Regions from separate parts of the Pantoea sp. X-Soil-MYKO-1785 genome, predicted to be linked through region 4. Evidence: riboswitches for the same ligand, from Rfam matches in the RefSeq annotation. Region 4 holds a riboswitch; each other region holds the start of a gene.
The links. A riboswitch is a leader RNA that binds a small molecule or an ion and turns the genes downstream of it on or off. The one in region 4 is predicted to bind thiamine pyrophosphate.
Positions count from the first base shown of each region.

Region 1 (5,488 bases), 2.1 Mb from region 4:
GCGCGTGCGACGGTGCAGCAGTACATGACCCGCGCCTGATGCTGTGATGACAAAGCACTGGCGCAGACGCAGCGTGCTGATTAGACTGACTCTTTCCCTTCGGGCTGGCACCAGCCAGCCGTAATATGGATATTGCTGCATGTCGATCGCCTATACCATTACCACCAGCGAACCGGTGAATCAGCAGATTTACCGGTTTTTGCGCAAAGATATCGTGACCTGTGTGATTCAGCCGGGTTCGCTGCTGTCGGAAAAAGAGGTCTCTGCGCGTTTTAACGTCTCACGCCAGCCGGTGCGCGAAGCGTTCATCAAGCTGGCCGAAGCCGGACTGGTACAGGTATTGCCGCAGCGCGGCACCTTTGTGCGTAAAATTTCCGCCAAACGGGTGGCGGACGGCCGTTTCATCCGTGAAGCGGTGGAGGTTTCCGTGGTGCGCCGTGCGGCGCTGGAAATTGGCGAGCCGGCGCTGATGATGCTGGAACACAACCTTCAGCTGCAACGCATGTCGGCTGAGCGGCATGACAGCCAGGCGTTTCTCAGCCTTGATGATGAGTTTCACCGGCTGATTGCCGAGAGTATTGATTGCAAGCTGGCGTGGGAAACCGTCGAGAACATCAAAGCAGCGATGGACCGGGTGCGTTTTCTCACCCTGAGTGAAGTTTCACCGCCGGAAAGCCTGATTGAGCAGCATGAGGAGATTTTTTCAGCGTTGAAACATCACGACGCAGACGCCGCCGAAGCCGCGATGCGCCGTCATTTGCAGGAGATGATTTTCTCAATAACCCCTATCGCCGAGCGCAACAGCGCCTGGTTTGAAGCACCCTGACACGGTAATGTGCCGTCCCGCCGCCTCAGCGCGGGATGGCGCATCTACCGCTACCACCACTGATGAAAATGGTGCACCGGCCCGATTCCCGTACCGACCTCCAGTGTATCCGCCTGTAACAACGCCTGCTGCAGCCAGGCTTTCGCTTCGGTGATCGTATCAGCCCAGTCGGCGTGACGCGGACGCAACGCCGCCAGCGCCGCTGACAGCGTGCAGCCGGTGCCGTGAGTATGACGGGTATTGACCCGCGCGGTGCTGAACCGCTGCTGGCCCGACGGGGTGATCAGCCAGTCCGGGCTGTTATCAGCCGTCAGGTGACCGCCCTTGATCAATACTGCCTGACATCCCGCCGCCAGCAACGCCTCGCCCTGCGCCCGCATCTGCGCTTCGCTCTCCGCCACCGCGCACCCCAGCAACGCTGCTGCTTCCGGCAGATTCGGCGTAATCAGCGACACCTGCGGTAACAGCAGTTCGCGGACGCTGGCAATGGCATCGGCGGATAACAGCGGATCGCCGCTTTTCGCCACCATCACCGTATCCAGCACCACGAAAGGAATTGCGCTGCGTTTCAGCCGCGCCGCAACCTGCCCGACGATGGCGGTTTCCGACAACATGCCAATTTTAGCGCTGTCGATGCGCACATCGTCCAGCACCGAGTCGAGCTGGGCGGCCACAAAGTCTGCATCAATCCGGTAGACCGACTGAACGCCACGGGTATTTTGCGCCACCAGCGCGGTGATCACGCTGGTGCCATACGCGCCCAGCGCTGAAAAGGTTTTCAAATCAGCCTGAATCCCTGCCCCGCCGCTGGGATCGGTCCCGGCGATGGTCAGTGCATTAATGCGTTTCATGGTCAACCTCCAGCGTCCAGAGCGCATCAAGAAACGCTGTGGCAAAACTGCCGGGGCCGGCTGAGCTTGCCGCCGCCTGTTCACCGGCCCGCGCCATCACCTGACAGGCACTGGCAACGTTGAGCAGCCGATCGCCGCTCAGACTGCTGAAGCCGGCTACCACCGCCGACAGCGCACAGCCGGTGCCGACCACCCGCGTCATTAACGGGCTGCCGCCGCGAATGGCAAAGGTGCGCTGGCCGTCGGTGGCGTAGTCTACTTCGCCGGTCACAATCACCAGCGTTTGATAGTCGCGGGCCAGCTGCCGGGCAGCCTCCAGCGCTGCATCCGCCTGATGCAGGCTATCCACTCCGCGTCCGCCGCTGGCCTGTTGCGCCAGCGCCATGATCTCTGACGCGTTACCGCGGATCACCGCCGGCTGCTGGCTCAGCAGCCGCTGGCAGAAAGTGGTGCGCAGCGTCAGTGCGCCGACCGCCACCGGGTCCAGTGTCCAGGGCGTTCCCGCCTGCCTGGCGGCCATGACTGCCGCCTGCATCGCCTGCTGGCGCTCAACGGTCAGCGTTCCGACGTTTATCAGTAAGGCATCGGCAAAGCCGCTGAACTGCGCGGCTTCCTCCGCATCAATCACCATCGCTGGCGAAGCGTTGAGCGACAGCAGCACATTGGCGGTGAAGTTTTGTACCACGTCGTTGGTCATGCAGTGCACCAGCGGTGACTGACGGCGGAAACGGTGCAGAATGGGCGCGAATTGCGCAGCAGAAAGGTGTTGAGATTGATGTGTCATCATAGCTCCCAACCGGCGAACAAGAAGGCGAATGCGGTCAGGCATCAGACTTCCCTACGCTGGCATTATCCAGTTCAGGTAATACGGGTATTTCTCAGCCCTCTCCGTATGGAAAGCGGCACCCCGAGTCGTGTTACAGCCTGCAGCATAAGGAGGTGGCGCCGCGAAAGCAAGCCACAGCCACGTCACCCATCCTCGCGCCGCTGACACTTCGCATGATCCTGATCAATTCTCGCTACGGCAAAAACAGGCTTAATGCTGCGGGCCATAAAACTACCTCTTTTGAGGTAGCCATTTAAGCCAGAGCACAGGTGCTGCCCATCGCGGCATCGGGTTCCGCCCATAAGCGGTAGCCAGCCATAATAATTAGCCTGCGTAGAGCATCGCCGAAAAAACACCTCATTTCATGGAGTTAAACCACTCCAGGAGCGGAACTTCATACTATTCAGGATGTATGATGCGATTGTCAGCGCTTATTCCACACCGTCATCGATGGCAGGACATTATTATCGAACGCCGTGGCGCTATCGCGCCAAACGGCAGATACTATCTTTCCACCTATATTTCCGCCCGCTGTCTGCGCTGCGGCGAAACAATTCATCGTGTTTATTATCGGGATATCAGCGATCAACAGGCGCGCCGCTGGCTGGGATAGCGGCCCTGACGGCGAGCGGCTCAGACACAGTTAAAGTTAACAGTTAGTTAGCAATTTGTTAGTCTGGTAACTAATCATCGTCTGATCAGACTCTCTCTATGCCACTGCTGTTTGAAAGCTTAAGTCATCAAATCTATCTGTCCGCACCGCTGTTTATTCTTATCCTGCTGGGCTACGGCCTGACGCGATTGGGTAAATGGCCCGCCAGCATCAGCGAAGGGATGAACCGCTTCGTGTTCAACGTCGCGCTGCCCTGCATGCTGTTTGGCGTGATGAGCCATTTCTACCAGAGCCCGCCGGTTGACGCGCGGCTGCTGCTGGCCTTTTTTGGCAGCTGCCTGCTGGTGTTTATCGTCGGCCGGATAGTGGCAAAACGGCTGTTTAAGCTGGATGGCGTTGCTGGCTCGGTCTTCGCGCTGGGCGGCATCTTTTCCAATAACGTGATGCTCGGCATTCCGGTGGCGACGGTGCTGCTGGGGCCAGCGTCCCTGCCCTCGGTGGCGCTGGTGCTGGTGTTTAACAGCCTGATCCTCTGGACCCTGCTGACAATCTCGGTTGAGTGGGCGAAACAGGGCAGCTTCTCGCTGCAGGGGCTGGGACGCACCGCGATCGGCGTGCTGAAGAATCCGCTGATTATTGGCATTCTCAGCGGTACCGGCTGGAGCTTTTTGCAGCGTCCGCTGCCGCTGCTGGCCGCGGAACCGCTGCGGATGCTGGGATCGATCGCCGCCCCGCTGTCGCTGGTTACTCTTGGCATGAGCCTCGCTCATTACCGGGTGCGGGAAGGACTGAAAGAGAGTTATACCCTCTGCCTGCTCAAGCTGGTGCTGCAACCGATGACGGTGTGGGCCATCGCCTGGCTGACCGGCCTGCCGCCGCTGGAGAGTAAAGTGGTGGTGCTGCTGGGATCGATGGCGGTCGGGGTCAACGTCTACCTGATGTCGCAGAAGTTTAATGTGATTACCGGCCCGGCCGCTGCCAGCATGCTGTTTTCGACGCTGTTTGCTGCGGTGACCACGCCGCTGTGGATGATGCTGATGACGCTGGCGGGATATTAAAAAAAAGCCCCTCAACATCAGTCGAGGGGCTGTTGCGTGGCTATCGCAAAACTTATTCAGCCGCTTTGGTACGAATCAGGTAATCAAAGGCGCTCAGTGAGGCTTTCGCACCCTCGCCGCTGGCGATGATGATCTGCTTGTACGGAACCGTGGTACAGTCACCCGCCGCGAACACGCCTTTCAGGCTGGTTTCGCACTTGGCATCAATGATGATTTCGCCCATTTTGTTGCGCTCAACCGCGCCTTCCAGCCATGGAGTATTAGGCAGCAGGCCGATCTGAACGAAGATGCCGGACAGCGCCAGTTCGTGCGTGGTCTGGCTGGTACGGTCGATATACTGCAGACCGGTCACCTTGCTGCCGTCGCCTTTCACTTCGGTGGTCTGGGCATTCAGGATCACATCTACGTTTTTCAGGCTGCGCAGTTTATCCTGCAGCACCTGGTCAGCGCGCATTTCACCGGCAAACTCCAGCAGCGTCACATGTTCAACAATACCGGCCAGGTCAATCGCCGCTTCAACGCCGGAGTTACCGCCGCCGATAACTGCGGTGCGCTTGCCTTTAAACAACGGGCCGTCACAGTGTGGGCAGTAGGTGACGCCTTTGGTGCGATACTCTTCTTCGCCCGGCACACCCATGTTACGCCAGCGTGCGCCGGTCGCCAGGATGATGCTGCGTGATTTCAGTACCGCGCCGGAAGCAGTTTCAACCGCATGCAGGCCACCCACAGCAGCAGCCGGGATCAGCTTGATCGCGCTCTGGCTCTCAATCACATCAACATTGTAATCATCGACGTGAGCGCGCAGTGAGCCCGCCAGTTTTGCCCCTTCGGTTTTCGGCACAGAAATATAGTTTTCGATATCAACGGTGTCCAGCACCTGGCCACCGAAACGCTCGCCCATCAGACCGGTACGAATGCCTTTACGGGCAGAATAGATCGCTGCTGCTGCGCCCGCCGGGCCGCTACCGATAATCAGTACGTCATACGCATCACGCTTGTTCAGCTCTTCTGCGGCACGTTTGTCGGCGTTGGTGTCTACTTTGCTGACGATTTCCGCCAGGCTCATGCGACCCTGACCAAACTCTTTACCGTTGAGGTAAACCGCCGGCACGCCCATCACGTTGCGTTCCTGAATTTCATTCTGGAACAGGCCACCGTCAATCGCGGTGTGGCTGATGCGTGGATTCAGCACCGCCATCAGGTTCAGCGCCTGTACCACGTCAGGGCAGTTATGGCATGACAGCGAATAGTAGGTTTCGAAATGGAAATCGCCATCCAGCGCGACAACCTGATCCAGCAGGCTCTGCGCTTCTT
Region 1 is NZ_AP036000.1:2,806,839-2,812,326, forward strand. Features, by position in the region: gene AC6I8D_RS13420 (mannitol dehydrogenase family protein) at 1-39, shown strand, start outside; gene AC6I8D_RS13425 (GntR family transcriptional regulator) at 140-826, shown strand; gene thiD (bifunctional hydroxymethylpyrimidine kinase/phosphomethylpyrimidine kinase) at 877-1,677, opposite strand; gene thiM (hydroxyethylthiazole kinase) at 1,664-2,461, opposite strand; TPP riboswitch at 2,496-2,597, opposite strand; gene AC6I8D_RS13440 (hypothetical protein) at 2,919-3,116, shown strand; gene AC6I8D_RS13445 (AEC family transporter) at 3,215-4,174, shown strand; gene ahpF (alkyl hydroperoxide reductase subunit F) at 4,227-5,488, opposite strand, start outside.
Region 1: another riboswitch for thiamine pyrophosphate. It lies ahead of thiM (hydroxyethylthiazole kinase); the one in region 4 lies ahead of thiB (thiamine ABC transporter substrate binding subunit).

Region 2 (5,488 bases), on a different replicon from region 4:
ACCTGGATTCTGTCGCACATCGAACGCGGCGTCGATCGCATCACCCCGGCGGTGACAAAAAACTTCCTTAAGCCAATGCTGATTGTGCTGATTGCTGCACCGATCGCCATCGTCCTGATCGGGCCGATTGGTATCTGGATCGGCAGCGGGATTTCGGCGCTGGTGTATACCGTTCACGGCTATCTCGGCTGGCTGTCAGTGGCGATTATGGGTGCCATCTGGCCGCTGCTGGTGATGACCGGGATGCACCGGGTATTTACCCCGACCATCATCCAGACCATTGCTGAAACCGGCAAAGAGGGAATGGTCATGCCGTCTGAAATCGGCGCCAACCTTTCGCTGGGTGGCTCGTCGCTGGCGGTGGCGTTCAGAACCAAAAACCGTGAACTGCGCCAGACCGCTCTGGCCGCGGCGGCATCAGCGATTATCGCAGGCATCTCAGAACCGGCGCTGTATGGCGTGGCGGTCCGGCTGAAACGTCCGCTGATCGCCTGTTTAATCAGCGGCTTTATCTGTGGCGCGGTAGCCGGCATTGGCGGGCTGGCCAGTCACTCGATGGCCTCACCCGGCCTGTTCACCAGCGTACAATTTTTCGACCCCGCTAATCCGATGAGCATCGTCTGGGTGGCGGCGGTGATGGTGCTGTCGGTAGTGCTGTCGTTTGTGCTGACGCTGATTTTAGGTTTCGAGGACATTCCTGAAACCGAGCCGGATTCTACGACTGCGGCTGCGCCATCATCGGCTTCGGTGACCGAACGAACCAACGCGATTAACGCCAACTAACCGGCAATTCTGACCCAAAACAGAGGATTTCATGTCTGAATCAAGATTCCCGCAAGGATTTTTATGGGGCGGCGCGTTAGCCGCCAACCAGGCTGAGGGAGGCTATCGTGAAGGCGGAAAGGGTTTAACCACCGTTGACATGATCCCCCACGGTCCGCACCGGATGCCGGTGAAGTTAGGCCTGGAGCAACGTTTCACCCTGCGTGACGATGAGTTTTACCCCAGCCACGACGCAATAGACTTCTATCATCGCTATCCGGAAGACATTGCGCTGATGGCGGAAATGGGATTCAGCGTATTTCGCACCTCTATCGCCTGGAGCCGTCTCTTTCCGAATGGGGATGAGCTGACGCCGAATCCGCAGGGGATCGCCTTTTACCGGGCGGTGTTTGAAGAGTGCCGTAAATACAATATCGAACCGCTGGTTACGCTGTGTCACTTTGACGTGCCGATGCATCTGGTTACTGAATATGGCTCATGGCGCAACCGCAAGATGATCGACTTTTTTGCCCGCTATGCCCGCAGCTGCTTTGAGGCATTTGACGGTCTGGTGAAGTACTGGCTGACCTTTAATGAGATCAATATTCTGCTGCACAGTCCGTTCTCCGGTGCCGGGCTGGTGTTTGAAGCAGGTGAAAATCATGAGCAGGTTAAGTATCAGGCGGCCCATCATGAGCTGGTGGCGAGCGCGCTGGTGACCAGAATCGCCCATGAAATAAATCCGGCTAATCAGGTCGGTTGCATGCTGGCGGGCGGCAACTTCTATCCATGGTCAAGCAAACCGGAAGATGTCTGGGCGGCGCTGGAAAAAGACCGCGAAAACCTGTTCTTTATTGATGTGCAGGCGCGCGGATACTATCCCGCCTACGCGGCCCGCCTGTTTCGGGAAAAAGGGGTCAGCCTGCAGATTGACGACGGCGATGCTGAGATTCTGAAAAACAGCGTCGATTTTGTCTCGTTCAGCTACTACGCCTCGCGTTGCGCGTCAGCAGAGATGAACGAGCTTAACAGCAGCGCCGCCAACGTGGTGAAATCTCTGACCAACCCGCATCTGACGCGCAGTGAATGGGGCTGGGGCATTGATCCGCTTGGCTTACGCATCACCATGAATATGATGTATGACCGCTATCAGAAGCCGCTGTTTCTGGTCGAAAATGGTCTGGGCGCACGGGATACCTTTAATGACGCCGGTGAGATTGAAGATGATTACCGCATCAGCTATCTGCGTGAACATATCCGGGCGATGGGCGATGCGATTGCGGACGGTGTGCCGGTGATGGGTTATACCAGTTGGGGCTGCATCGATCTGGTTGCCGCCTCGACCGGCGAAATGAGTAAACGTTACGGATTTGTTTATGTCGATCGTGACGATCTGGGCAACGGCACGCTGGCGCGCAGCCGGAAAAAATCGTTCTGGTGGTATAAAAAAGTGATCGCCAGCAATGGTGAAGATCTGGAGTGACGCTGTCACCTTGTATCGACAGAACAGGCTATTCTGGTCAGCCGACCCGCAGCAGTAAGCGGGCGACTGGTTGAGCTGGACTGCGGCGTGCCGTTGTATTCAGCAGATAATTATCGTATAACAAACGTCTCCGAGGGGTGTCCTGTAATGGGCTGAGATGGCGCAAGCCGAACCCTTTGAACCTGATCTGGGTCATGCCAGCGAAGGGACGGGTCGGCAACGTTTCTGCATCATCTTCTGCGTTTTTGCCTGTTCTTCATCGTATGCCCGGATCTCCTTATGTTAACGAACCGTTAATGGAGATCCTATGTCACTTGCGCTTTTCGACACCGGCTTTTATGGCCGCCTGCGTCACCAGGCGGGCGATCACTGGCACGCCTACGTGTCGCACGATTTTGTGCAGCAGCTCGGCCAGGGCCAGTTGCCTCCTGCCGCTTTTCGTCATTACCTCACCCAGGATTATCTGTTTCTGCTGCACTTTGCCCGCGCCTATGGGCTGCTGGTCAGTAAACTGCACGACCCGGCAGCGTTACGTGCAGCAACGGCATCTCTCAACGCCATCGTCAATGAACTGCCATTGCATGTGGCTTACTGCCAGCAGTGGGGGATCAGCGAAGCCGTGCTGGCCAGCCAGGCCGAAGCCGTTGAAACAATCAACTACACCCGTTACGTGCTGGACGTCGGCCACAGCGGAGATGCGCTTGAGCTGATGACCGCGCTAATGCCGTGCGTTGCCGGCTATGCTGAAATCGGCCTGACGCTGTTACACCATCCCGCGACGGTGATCGCAGGCAATCCTTACGCCGACTGGATTCAGAATTACGGCGATGCCGATTATCTGGCCGGTGTTCGCGCGGCGTTGAATCTGTTTGAAACGCTGGCCCAACAGCGCGCCGGGGCTGAGCGATTCGACCAACTGGCGACGATATTCACTACCGCCACCCGGCTGGAATCCGACTTCTGGCAGATGGGCCTCGACCAGCAGCAGATGGGCCTGAATGACTCATTGACTGCATCCCGATGAACGGTTCAACGCGGTTATCGCCACCGGGCATCTCTGTCCGTCAGCTCAGGCTGGATTTCGGTTCGCATCGACTGTTCGACTCACTCGACCTGGAGATCCCCGCCGCGGCCTTCACTGCGCTGCTGGGTGCCAGCGGCGTCGGGAAAAGTAGCCTGATGCGCGTCATTGCTGGCCTGACGCCGCCGACATCCGGGCTGGTCAGCGGCAGTGATGGCCTGCCGCTGGCCGGGCGGATCGCCTGGATGGGCCAGCAGGATTTGCTCTATCCGTGGCTGAGCGTGGAGCAAAACGTCTGCCTGGCCAGTCGTCTGCACGGCGAAAAACCGGACCGCGACTGGGCGCAGCATCTGCTGGCGCGGGTTGGTTTGACTCGCTACGCAACGGCCCGGCCCGCCACCCTGTCTGGCGGCATGCGGCAGCGGGCCGCACTGGCGCGCACCTTATATGCACGAAAGCCGATTGTCCTGATGGACGAGCCCTTTTCCGCGCTCGACGCGCTGACCCGCAGCCAGATTCAGACCCTGGCCGCCGGGGTGCTGGCGCAACATACCGTGTTGCTGATCACTCACGACGCGGCGGAAGCCTGCCGACTCAGCCATCATATGCGGGTGCTGACCGGCTCAGGCATTGAACCCTGCCCGCCATTAGCGGGTCAGCCGCCGCGCGCGCCTGATGATGCTGGCGTGATTCGCAGCCAGGCCGCTTTGCTGCAACAGCTGGCTAAGGTGACGCTATGAAACAGCTCAGCCGCTTTGCCCCGCTGTGGCGTGGCATCACGCTGTGCAGCGGCCTGATTGCGCTGTGGTGGCTGGTGACGTTGCTGCCGGTGCCGGCGTTTCTGCTGCCTTCACCGGCGGCCGTTGCGCAGGCGCTTTGGACCAGTAAGAGCTGGCTCGGCTATCACAGCCTGATCACCTTCACTGAAATCCTGAGTGGAATGGCGATTGGCGTAGTACTGGGTTGCCTGCTGGCGCTCGGCATGACGTTTTCGCCACGTCTGCAGCGCTGGATGATGCCGCTGGTGCTCACCAGCCAGGCGATTCCGGTCTTTGCACTGGCACCGCTGCTGGTGCTGTGGTTTGGCTTCGGCATGAGCGCCAAAGTGGCGATGGCGGTACTGGTGATTTTCTTCCCGGTGACCTCGGCCTTTTATGATGGCCTGCGCCGCGTCAGTCCGGGTTATCTCGATCTGGCTCGCACGCTGGGCGCTTCACGAGGATCGCAACTGCGCCATGTCCGGCTGCTGGCCGCCCTGCCAGCGCTCGGCTCGGGGCTGCGGATGGCCGCGGCCATCGCGCCAATCGGCGCGATTATTGGCGAATGGGTCGGTTCGGCCGAAGGTCTGGGTTACGTCATGCTTAACGCCAACGCCCGGATGCAAAGTGATATCTGTTTTGCCGCGCTGTTTATTCTGGTGCTGATGACGCTGGCGCTGTGGCTGGCGGTCGATGCCCTGCTTCGCCGCCTGATCGCCTGGGCGCCCGATAATTCCTTATGACCTCTATCCTGCGAGAAAATCCGATGCGTAAACCTGTTCTGTCGGCGCTGATCATCAGCGCAGCACTCGCCAGCCCGCTTCATGCAGCAGAAAAACTGACGCTGATGCTCGACTGGTATATCAACCCAGACCATGCGCCGATAATGGTGGCGCAGCAAATTGGCGCGTTTAAGGCGGAAGGTCTGGATGTCACGCTGGTTCCACCGTCCGATCCAGCTCTGCCCCCGCGGCTGGTGGCGGCGAAGCAGGCAGATTTAGCCATTACCTATCAACCGCAGCTGCATTTCTTTGCTGATCAGGGATTACCGCTGATGCGGGTCGGCACCCTGATAAACACCCCGCTGAATACCCTGATTACGCTGGATAAGACGGTAAAAAAACCGGCAGACTTAAAGGGCAAACGGATCGGCTATTCGGTCAGCGGGATAGAGCAGGCCACGCTGGAGGCGATGCTGCAACATGACGGTCTGAAGGCCAGCGAGGTTAAACTGGTTAACGTCAATTTCCAGCTGACCAGCGCCCTGCTGACCGGCCAGGTGGATGCGGTGATTGGCGGTTATCGGAATATTGAAGCGCTGGAGATCAGGTTGCAGGGTAAAGATCCGGTGGTGTTTAAGGTCGAGGATTATGGCGTGCCCGCCTATGACGAGCTGATTATTGTCGCGAACCGCGATGACGCGCAGGCAGAGAAAATCAAAAAATTCCTGCGGGCGCTGAAACG
Region 2 is NZ_AP036001.1:375,496-380,983, reverse strand. Features, by position in the region: gene ascF (PTS cellobiose/arbutin/salicin transporter subunit IIBC) at 1-783, shown strand, start outside; gene AC6I8D_RS21745 (6-phospho-beta-glucosidase) at 815-2,245, shown strand; TPP riboswitch at 2,369-2,471, shown strand; gene tenA (thiaminase II) at 2,553-3,269, shown strand; gene AC6I8D_RS21735 (ABC transporter ATP-binding protein) at 3,266-4,006, shown strand; gene AC6I8D_RS21730 (ABC transporter permease) at 4,003-4,767, shown strand; gene AC6I8D_RS21725 (ABC transporter substrate-binding protein) at 4,791-5,488, shown strand, end outside.
Region 2: another riboswitch for thiamine pyrophosphate. It lies ahead of tenA (thiaminase II); the one in region 4 lies ahead of thiB (thiamine ABC transporter substrate binding subunit).

Region 3 (5,488 bases), 450 kb from region 4:
GCATTTTTACACAGCGACATAAAGTCACCCGCTTCGGCGCGCGTCGCTTTGTATTCTGGTAAATAACGTCCGGCCTGGCGCATCATCCACACTGGCGTTACATCGACTGGCTGACGTAACAGGGCACGCAAATAACGATCGTTCTTCAGTTCACTCATTTCATTACTCTCTCAATTTCAGGCGTGTAGTGTAGCACTTTCACGCTTCGGCGCGGCACAGGGCGACGGTATCTTCAATCAGGCGGCGCGCCACGGTGCCCGGTGGCGGCAGTAAAGGCAAGGCATCAAAACGGAACCAGGCCGCATCCAACAGCTCTTTGCCGTCATGTTGCAGATCGCCATTATCATATTCCGCCATAAACGCCGTCATCAGCGACTGCGGGAATGGCCACGGCTGGGAGGTGACGTAACGGACATTTTTGACGCGGATATTGCTCTCCTCCATCACTTCACGTGCCACCGCCTGTTCCAGCGTCTCGCCGACTTCGACAAATCCAGCCAGTACGGTATAAACGTTATTACGATGACGGGCGTGATTCGCCAGCAGGATCTCATCGCCACGCCGGATCGCCACGATAATGCAGGGCGCAATCTGCGGATAATATCGCTCGCGGCAATGACTGCACAGACAGGCAAACTCATGTTTGCTGTGGTGCATTTCGTGACCACAGTAGCCGCACCAGCGATGGGAACGGTAGAACTCCGCAAGCTGTACGCCGCGGCCCGCCAGCTGAAACAGTCCGACATCCAGATCGATCAGCTGCCGCACCGAGAACATGCTCTCTGCACGTGGCTCGCAAATCAGCCAGACTTTTTCCCCCTGCCACTCGCCAATTACCCGGGCTTTGGTGCCAGTCAGACCAAAATTTTCGGCGCTTCCGTGGGGTAAATCACCTTGCGGCAACCAAAGTTTCTGCTCGTGGCTGACAATCCACCATCCAGCGTCTACGCTTGAGATTTCGCATTGCATTTATTTCGTCATCCTTAGCGTCAACTCGCACGCTGAAGTCCTGATGTTAAGTGTGTAGATAAACAACTATAACTCACATGGAGTTAGATATGCTTAACCAGTTAGACGTCCTGGCCGAACGCGTAGGTGGCAGTAACGAACTGGTCGATTCGTGGCTGGAAGCCCGTCGCCAGCTGTTAGTAACCTATTATCATCTGGTCGGACTTAAACCCAATAAAGAAGCCCTGACCCGCCTCGATGAGCAGGCGCTGGATAACTTTTGTCATGGCCTGGTCGATTATCTTTCCGCCGGTCACTTTAGTATTTACGAACGCATCATCAGTGAGATGAGCGGTGACAGCCCGATGATCGCGGCAGCCCAAATCTATCCCCCGCTGGAAGCCAATACTGAACGCCTGATGCAGTTGTATGATGGCCATCTGCAGCAGGCGATCGATGACGATAACTGCATGACGTTCCAGCAGGCGCTGTCTGAAGTCGGTGAAGTGCTGGAGGCGCGCTTTACGCTGGAAGACAAGCTGATCCAGCTGGCGTGGGATAACCACCTGGCACCACCACCGGTGGCCAATGACAGCCAGATTGCTCGTCCGGCATAAGGTTAAACGCAGGTAAAGGGGTTGTGATTCAGTTGCAGCCCTTTTATGCTGAAGGGGTTCTGATGGCCGACGCCAGAAGAACCCATTTTTTTCTGTTTGAACGTTAAGGTTTTTCGTCTTCAGCGGGCGCTCTGCCAGCCGCAGCGTAAAACCGCATTCTTGTCGGAGTGCCCAGTTGGGCTGAGACCGTTAATTCGGGATCCGCGGAACCTGATCAGGTTAGAACCTGCGAAGGGAACAAGAGTAAATATTATCGGTACGCCAGTCTTTTGCACTGCCCGTGCTGTTACTCCTTCCGAACTCCGGACAAGCATCATTCCCACTTACTGGAAGATTGCTATGTCTGACTCAAAAATGACCCGTCGTGAACAGCGTGCCCTGGCGCAGGAATTTATCGATTCACTGCAAGGCGGCAGCGCATTTCCCCGTTCTGAACGCATCTGGATTACCGGCAGCCGGCAGGATATTCGCGTGCCAATGCGCGAAATCAGGCTCAGTCCGACCCCGGTCGGCGGCAGTAAAGAACAGCCGCTGTATGAGCAGAATGAGGCGGTGCCGGTCTATGACACCGCCGGTGCCTATGGCGATCCCGCTGCGCAGATTGATCTGCATCGTGGACTGACAAAGTTGCGGGCGGGCTGGATCGAAGAACGCAACGACAGCCAGCCGCTGCCACAGCGCAGTTCAGACTATACCCAGCAGCGTCTGGCGGATGATAGCCTCGATCACCTGCGCTTTGACGCGCTGCCCACGCCGCGTCGCGCCCTCGCCGGCCGTTGCGTCACGCAGCTGCATTACGCCCGTCAGGGCATCGTTACGCCGGAGATGGAGTTTATCGCCCTGCGGGAGAATATGGGCCGTGAGCGAATTCGCAGTGAGGTGTTACTGCAACAACATCCGGGCCACAGTTTTGGCGCGTATTTGCCAGATAACATCACCCCGGAGTTTGTGCGTCAGGAAGTGGCGGCAGGCCGGGCGATTATTCCCGCCAACATTAACCATCCTGAATCGGAACCGATGATTATCGGACGTAACTTTCTGGTCAAAGTGAATGCCAACATCGGCAATTCAGCGGTCAGCTCGTCGATTGAGGAGGAGGTAGAGAAACTGGTCTGGTCGACCCGCTGGGGCGCCGATACAGTGATGGATCTCTCTACTGGCCGTAATATTCATGAAACGCGCGAATGGATTTTGCGTAACAGCCCGGTGCCAATCGGCACAGTGCCGATTTATCAGGCACTGGAGAAAGTGAACGGCGTGGCCGAAGCGCTCAACTGGGCAGTATTCCGCGATACGCTGCTGGAACAGGCTGAGCAAGGCGTTGACTACTTCACCATTCATGCTGGCGTGTTGCTGCGCTACGTGCCGATGACGGCAAAACGGCTGACCGGCATTGTCTCGCGCGGCGGCTCGATCATGGCGAAATGGTGTCTGTCGCATCATCAGGAGAGCTTCCTCTATCAGCATTTCCGCGAAATCTGTGAAATCTGCGCGGCCTACGATGTCTCACTGTCGCTGGGCGATGGTTTACGCCCTGGCTCGATTCAGGATGCTAACGATGAAGCGCAGTTTGCCGAACTGCGAACGCTGGGCGAGCTGACGCAGATCGCCTGGGAATATGATGTGCAGGTGATGATTGAAGGCCCCGGCCACGTCCCGATGCATATGATCCGCCGTAATATGACAGAGCAGCTCGATGTTTGTCACCAGGCCCCCTTCTATACGCTCGGTCCTCTCACCACCGACATTGCGCCCGGCTATGACCACATTACGTCTGGTATCGGCGCCGCAATGATTGGCTGGTTCGGCTGCGCAATGCTGTGTTACGTCACCCCCAAAGAACATCTTGGTCTGCCCGATAAAGAGGATGTAAAACAGGGTCTGATCACCTACAAAATTGCTGCGCACGCCGCCGATCTCGCTAAAGGCCATCCGGGTGCGCAGATCCGGGATAATGCGATGTCAAAAGCGCGCTTTGAATTCCGTTGGGAAGATCAGTTCAATCTGGCGCTCGATCCGCATACCGCGCGCGCAATGCATGACGAAACCCTGCCTCAGGAATCCGGCAAGGTGGCCCACTTCTGTTCAATGTGCGGCCCTAAATTCTGCTCAATGAAAATCTCTCAGGAGGTGCGGGATTTTGCCGCAAGCCAGCAAGCCAGCGCGCAGCCGATTGAGGTTGGCATGGCACAGATGTCTGAACAATTTCGCAGCCGGGGTGGTGAGCTTTATCATCCGGCAGATGCCATGAAGGAGGAGTAACTATGTCCGCATTTCCTGCTACCGTGCCGCGTCTCGGCCTTTATCCGGTAGTCGATAGCGTTGAATGGATCGAACGCCTGTTAGACGCCGGCGTCCGCACCCTGCAACTGCGCATCAAAGATCAGTCGGACGAGGCGGCAGAAGCGGCCGTCGCCCAGGCCATTGCGCTGGGTAAACGTTACGATGCGCGCCTGTTCATCAATGACTACTGGCGGCTGGCGATAAAGCATCAGGCCTACGGTGTCCATCTGGGTCAGGAGGATCTGGAGGTGGCGGACCTGGCACAAATCCGCCTGGCGGGGTTACGACTCGGTATTTCCACCCATGATGATACCGAACTGGATCGTGCGCTGGCCATTCAGCCCTCTTACATCGCGCTCGGGCATATTTTTCCGACCCGCACCAAACAGATGCCGTCTGCGCCGCAGGGGCTGGCAGAACTGCAGCGACATCTGATCCGCCTGACGCATATTCCGACCGTGGCGATTGGCGGTATCTCCGTTGCGCGAGCACCCGCGGTGCTGGCGACCGGCGTGGGCGGCATTGCGGTGGTAAGCGCCATCACCGAGGCAGAGGACTGGCGTGAAGCGACGCGTACCCTGCTTGCGCTGGCTGAACCGGCGCGGCCAGCGTGCGTGTGATTGGGTAACAGCGCGCAAAAATGATTAAACCGCTGCAACGGAAGCGATAAATCAGGAATACCGCGCGCGATTATCCAGTCAGCCACTGGCGCGGTGTCAGATAGCCGTTTAGGGTGGCCTTCGTCAGGTACGGTTACCTGACCAGGGCCAGTTCCCTCCTCTTTCTGGCCCTGCTTCTTCCTTACTTAGCCACCAGCAAATCGGGCGCTAAGGCGGCAGGAAGATCATCATGCTGGCAGGCCTGCATCGCCCGTTCGACGGCTGCCCCTACCCGCGCCACCGCCTGTTCGGTTTGTTCAGTGATCGGCAAGCCGTAGTTTAAGCGCAGGCAGTTACGGTATTTACCCGCGGCGGAAAACAGTGAGCCGACGGCGATCTGAATTTTGGATTCACGCAGTTCACGATTGAGCCGAACGGCATCAAAAGGTTCCGGCAACTCAATCCACATCAGGAAACCGCCCTGCGGACGGGAGACGCAAATCCCGCAGGGGAAGTAATGGCGCACCCAGCAGCTGAAGGTTTCATAGTTGCGATGATAGATCTGCCGCATCCGCCGCAGATGGGGTTGATAATGGCCCTGACGAATAAACTCCGACACGGCATGTTGCGGTTGCGTAGCGGTAGAGCCGGTCACGATGTACTTCATATGCAGGACGCGGTCCCGGTAGCGGCCTGGTGCCACCCAGCCAACCCGTAAGCCTGGCGCCAGCGTTTTGGAAAACGAACTGCAGAGCAGGACCCGGCCATCCAGATCCAGTGCTTTGATGGTCGGCGGACGTGGATATTCCCAGGCAAGTTCACCATAGACGTCGTCTTCAATCACCGCGGCGTCAAAGCGTTGCGCCAGCGCCAGCAAGGCGCGTTTACGCGATTCCGGCATAATGAAACCCAGCGGGTTATTGCAGTTCGGAACCACCACCACCGCTTTGATTGACCACTGATCAAATGCCAGTTCCAGCGCTTCCAGACTGATGCCGGTCACCGCATCGGTAGGGATCTCAATGGCGCGAATGCCAAAGC
Region 3 is NZ_AP036000.1:236,293-241,780, reverse strand. Features, by position in the region: gene hemE (uroporphyrinogen decarboxylase) at 1-158, opposite strand, end outside; gene nudC (NAD(+) diphosphatase) at 199-969, opposite strand; gene AC6I8D_RS01085 (Rsd/AlgQ family anti-sigma factor) at 1,059-1,565, shown strand; TPP riboswitch at 1,719-1,819, shown strand; gene thiC (phosphomethylpyrimidine synthase ThiC) at 1,905-3,827, shown strand; gene thiE (thiamine phosphate synthase) at 3,830-4,468, shown strand; gene AC6I8D_RS01070 (aminotransferase-like domain-containing protein) at 4,650-5,488, opposite strand, start outside.
Region 3: another riboswitch for thiamine pyrophosphate. It lies ahead of thiC (phosphomethylpyrimidine synthase ThiC); the one in region 4 lies ahead of thiB (thiamine ABC transporter substrate binding subunit).

Region 4 (5,488 bases):
ACGCACAGCAGGCCGGCACCGACCGCGATGCGCAATGAGGTCAGGGTCGCCTGCCACAGCGCTGGCTGGGCCAGCGCGCCGCGCAGCCCGCCGTGCAAGCCATCCACCACTACCGCCGCCAGCGGCGGCAGCAGCAGCAGTAACGCCAGCATAATCAGCAACCCATCCGTTAGTTGAGCCAGACGAGAATCCTGTGGATCGCGCCAGCCGTGCAGCTGGCTGGTACCGGCAGGGAGCGCTTTACTGAACCGCTGGCTGAGCAGCACCAGCGTCAGACAGCAGCTGAGCTGAATCAGCGCCAGCAAGGCGGCTCGACCGGGATCGTAGTCGTAACTGAGCGCCTGAAAGATCGCCAGTTCAATGGTGGTGGCCTGGGGGCCACCGCCCAGCGACAGCACGGTGGCGAAGCTGGCGAAGCAGAGCATAAAGATGAGCGCGCCGGTCGGCAGCAGCTGACGACGCAGCCATGGCCACTCCAGCAGGCAAAAGTGGTGCCAGCCGCGCAGATCAAGCTGTGCGGCCAGTTGACGCTGCTCGGCCGGAATACTCTCCAGCGCCTGCAGCATCAGACGCGTCGCCAGCGGCAGGTTAAAAAAAACATGCGCCAGCAAAATGCCCTGTAACCCATAGGGTGAGAAGTGATAGTCAATGCCCAGCAGCTGACACATCTGCGCCAGCCAGCCGACGCGGCCATAGACCGTCAGTAGGCCAAACACCGCCACCAGCACCGGCAGCACCAGCGTCATGGCACACAGACGCAGCAACAGCTGACGACCGGGAAAGCGGCGGCGATAGAGGGCGCGCGCCAGCGGCACTGCAGGCAGCAACGACAGCAGGGCGGAGAGCAGCGCCTGACCAAAGGAGAACGCCACAACGTGCTGCAGGTACTCATCCAGCAGCACGCTACGCCAGTCGGTGACCGGCGCGGCATTCCACAGCGAGATAAAGGCGAACAGCGCCACGCTGATTAACAGCAGCGTGGCGAGCGACCCGGGGATCAGCCAGCGCGGCATTAGCGGCTGACGGCGCGTTGCCACTGGCTAATCCAGCCAGAGCGCTGGCTGGCTACCTCTTCCGGCGAATAGTGCAGCGCGGTGGCGGGCACCTGCAGCGTGGCGAAGCCAGCAGGCAGGGTGGTTTTGATCGCCGGATACATCCAGTTGCCGGTCGGGATGGTGTTCTGGAACGCCGGCGAGACCATAAACTGCATGAACTGCTGCGCCAGTTTCGGCTGTTTACTGCTGGCTAACTGCGCAGCAACCTCGACCTGCAGATAGTGGCCTTCGGCAAACGGTGCGGCGGCGTAGTTCTCTTTTTTCTCTTCGATGATGTGATAGGCCGGCGAGGTGGTATAGCTCAGCACCAGATCGCCTTCGCCTTTCAGGAACAGACCGTAGGCTTCACTCCAGCCCTTGGTGACCGTCACGGTTTTCTGCGCCAGCTTTTGCCATGCCTGCGGGGCCTGATCGCCATAGACTTTCTGCATCCACAGCAGCAGACCTAATCCCGGGGTACTGGTACGCGGATCTTCATAGATGACCCGCCATTTTTCCGGGCTCTCTACCAGCTCTTTCAGGCTTTTCGGCGGATTTTTCAGGCGGGTTTTGTCATAGACGAAGGCGAAATAGCCATAATCAAACGGAACAAAGGTGCTGTCGTGCCAGCCACCCGGCAGCGTCAGCTGCGCGGTATCGACCTTGCTGGCGGCAAACAGACCGGTTTTTTGCGCCGCCTGCAGCAGGTTGTTATCCAGTCCCAGCACCACATCCGCTTTGCTGTTTTTGCCTTCCATTCGCACGCGATTCAGCAGCGACACGCCATCTTCCAGCGTGACAAATTTCAGTTCGCAATCGCACTGCGCTTCAAAGGCTTTTTTGACCGCCGGACCGGGGCCCCAGTCAGCGGAGAAGGAGTCGTAGGTGTAAACCGTCAGAACCGGTTTGGCAGCCAGTACCGGGGTGGAAAGTAACAGCAGCAGTGGCAGAACTTTGTTAAACACTTTGCGCTCCTTCAGGAGAATAGGGGATGAGTCGCAAAGGATCTGAGCAGCAGGCCTCTCAAATCCCTACGTCGGTATTAACCGAATCAGGTTCGACGGGTCTCTCTCAGCCGTTTGCGGTCAGCAGGCGGCACCCCGTTGAGAACGTCACATTCTAGTCATTTCAGCGTCAGCGCGAAAGCGTTACAGCGCGGGCGGCGCAAACCAGGCAGATTTAAAATCGAACCAGCCGAGGGTATTCATCCGCACGCCGCGCATGCTGCGCTGACCTTCAAGCAGCAGCCAGTGGTGGAACAGCGGATGCAGACCGGCCTCTTCCACTAACCGCTTGCTCCATTCGGCCAGCGGCAGCGCTTTTTCACGCCAGCGGGCGGCATCAGCGTGCCAGTCGATCGGCAAACAGTGATGCAGCAGCGGGATCTCATACAGCTGGGCAAACAGTGAAAAGGCCAGTGGCAGCGTGAAGTTCACGCTGCCGAGCCAGATATCGCTGTCGGCCTCGCCCTGATGCCAGCATTCGTAACTGACTTCACGCGTCTCCAGCGTAACGCCGTGCTGCGCCAGCAGCGGACGCAACGCATTGGCAATGCCTTCGTGCTCAACGTGCTGACTGTACCAGGTGAGCGTCAGGTGAGTCAGGCCGGGCGGCTTTTCGACCGGGGTAAGATCGCGGCGGTGATGCCAGCGCGGCAGCAGGCCATAGGCCGGAAACCAGTAACGCTGATAGCCGACGCCGGCGTGGTTGAGCAGGGCGATGGGATTGAACAGATAGCTGACCCAGCGCCGTATCGTCTCGTCACGGCCTTTTTCCGAACGCTGATCAAACAGCAAATAGTAGCAGCCTTCTTCCAGCCGGCTCTCTTCCTGGATCTCATCCGCGCCGTCGCCCTGCAGGCGCACACCTGCGTAGACCAGCTCATCGCTGATATCCGGCAGTACCCAGATAGAGACGTCATCAATCAGCGCGCGAAAGCCAAAATAATCATCAAAGGCTTCTATCTTCAGCTGACTTTCCTGATTGCGGATCACGCTGTAAGGGCCGGTGCCGATCGGCTGGCGGGCAAAGTCGCGCTGCGTGGGCCACTCGCGCGGCAGGATCATCGCACTGACGCTGGCCAGTAACCAGGGTAACCAGTCGTCGGGCTGGCTTAAGGTGATATCCAGCGTCCACGGAGCGGGCGAGTCGAGCTGTTGAATATGGGAAAACAGCGGCTGCTGACGCTGACGTTCCAGCGTGGCGATAACATCGGCCATCTCCAGTTCGCGACCATGATGAAAGCGAATCGCCGGTCGCAGAAAAAAGCGCCAGTGGAGCGGGGAAGTCTGCTGCCAGTGATGGGCAATATCGGCCTCTATTTCCCCATTTTCCTCATTTATGCGCGTCAGGCCATTAAAAATCTGGCGGGCAATATGGGTTTCGGAGCGGCGCAGGGCGGAGCCCGGCAGCAAATTCAGCAGCGGGCGGTAGTAAAGCACCCGCAGAATGTGTTTTCCCTGACGGAAACTGCGGCCAAGGTGAGCGCCAATCATCTGCCTGACCTGATTCTTATCGCCGACCAGTTGCACCAGCTGATCGATGCGATCCTGATCCAGCAGATCCTCAGCGCGCTGCTGCTGTAGCGCCAGCCCGGTGTAGCAGAAGGTCAGTTGTGAGCGCTTACCGCGTCCGGCTTCGGCCTGCCAGATTAACCAGCCGGCCGCCTGCATCCGGTTGAGTAAGTTGCGCATATGCCGGCGTGAACAGTGCAGCAGGTCAGCCAGTTCGCTCAGGGTGATCTCCTGCGTCTGCCCCTGGCAGCTTTGCCACAGGCGTATGAACTGCTGCTTCAGGCGAGATGAGAACATAAAAGAGGAACTCCCGGTGAAAAGCGCTCTGTTTTTCTTGCCGCATTTTAAGGGCAAACTTTGCTCTATGGGAAGAGCGGGAGGCATTCAGCTATGAATGGCGTTCGACCCTCATGCCGCTGTTCAGCGGGATGCTTTTCTGAGTAGGGTGCAATTACACCGCCAGCAGATGATCTCTGCTGGCTTTTTTCATGCTGCACGGTATCGTCTACCCTTCTTCTCTTCCCCTGTTCATCCTGTAAGGGATTTCGGTATGAAATCGCTGTTAACGCGGCAGCGCCGCATCAATCCGGTCTACCTCGCTTTTATGGTCGCCTCGTTCATGCTGGGCGTGGCGGGCGCATTGCAGGCACCGACCCTCAGCCTGTTTTTAACCCGTGAGGTGCAGGCCCGCCCATTCTGGGTCGGGCTGTTTTTCACTATCAATGCGGTGGCCGGTATCGTGGTGAGTATGCTGGTGGCAAAGCGATCGGACAGCGTCGGCGATCGCCGCAACATCATTCTGTTCTGCTGCCTGATGGCGCTGGTTAATGCGCTGCTGTTTGCCTTTACCCGCCACTATCTGACGCTGATTACCCTTGGGGTGCTGCTCTCGGCGTTAGCCAGCGTGTCGATGCCGCAGCTGTTCGCGCTGGCACGTGAATATGCCGACCAGTCAGCGCGGGAAGCGGTGATGTTCAGTTCGGTGATGCGGGCACAGCTGTCGCTGGCGTGGGTGATCGGACCGCCACTGTCGTTCGCTCTGGCGCTGAATTACGGTTTCGTGACGCTGTTTATGGTGGCGGCGGCGCTGTTCCTTATCTGCATCGTGCTGGTGTGGTTTACCCTGCCGTCGGTGCCGCGCGCTGAGCCACTGCTGCAAAGCGGCGGCCTGCCGTTAAGCGGCTGGCGTGACCGGGATGTGCGGCTGCTGTTTCTGGCCTCGGTGACCATGTGGACCTGCAACACCATGTACATCATCGACATGCCGCTCTACATCAGTACCACGCTGGGATTGCCGGAAAAGCTGGCCGGTTTGCTGATGGGGACCGCGGCCGGGCTGGAGATTCCGGTGATGCTGCTGGCCGGGCATTACGCACGGCGTATCGGCAAGCGGCGGCTGATGCTGCTGGCGGTGGCGGCAGGGGTGCTGTTTTACCTTGGGCTGGTGCTGTTCAACTCGCGCACCTCACTGATGGTTTTACAGCTGTTTAATGCGGTGTTTGTCGGGATTATCGCCGGTATCGGGATGTTGTGGTTTCAGGATTTAATGCCGGGGCGACCCGGCGCTGCGACAACGATGTTCACCAATTCGATCTCGACCGGCATGATTCTGGCCGGGGTTATTCAGGGAACCTTAAGTGAGCGGCTGGGACATGAAGCGGTCTACTGGCTGGCATTTGTGCTGGCGATAGCGGCTTTTATTATGTCAGCGCGGGTACGCGACGTTTAAAGCAGCAGGGCGACGGGATGCCGCCCTGCTTTGACTCTATCAGCGCAGGAAGGCGGGCTGGTTCTGCTCATATTGCGAGATCGACGCTTCGTGTTGCAGCGTCAGGCCGATACTGTCAAGGCCGTTAATCATGCAGTGACGGCGGAAGCTGTCGAGTTCGAACGGATAGACTTTATCCCCCGCAGTCACCGTCTGCGCTTCCAGATCGACCG
Region 4 is NZ_AP036000.1:686,384-691,871, forward strand. Features, by position in the region: gene thiP (thiamine/thiamine pyrophosphate ABC transporter permease ThiP) at 1-1,037, opposite strand, end outside; gene thiB (thiamine ABC transporter substrate binding subunit) at 1,013-1,999, opposite strand; TPP riboswitch at 2,045-2,147, opposite strand; gene sgrR (HTH-type transcriptional regulator SgrR) at 2,183-3,844, opposite strand; gene AC6I8D_RS03055 (MFS transporter) at 4,098-5,276, shown strand; gene leuD (3-isopropylmalate dehydratase small subunit) at 5,316-5,488, opposite strand, start outside.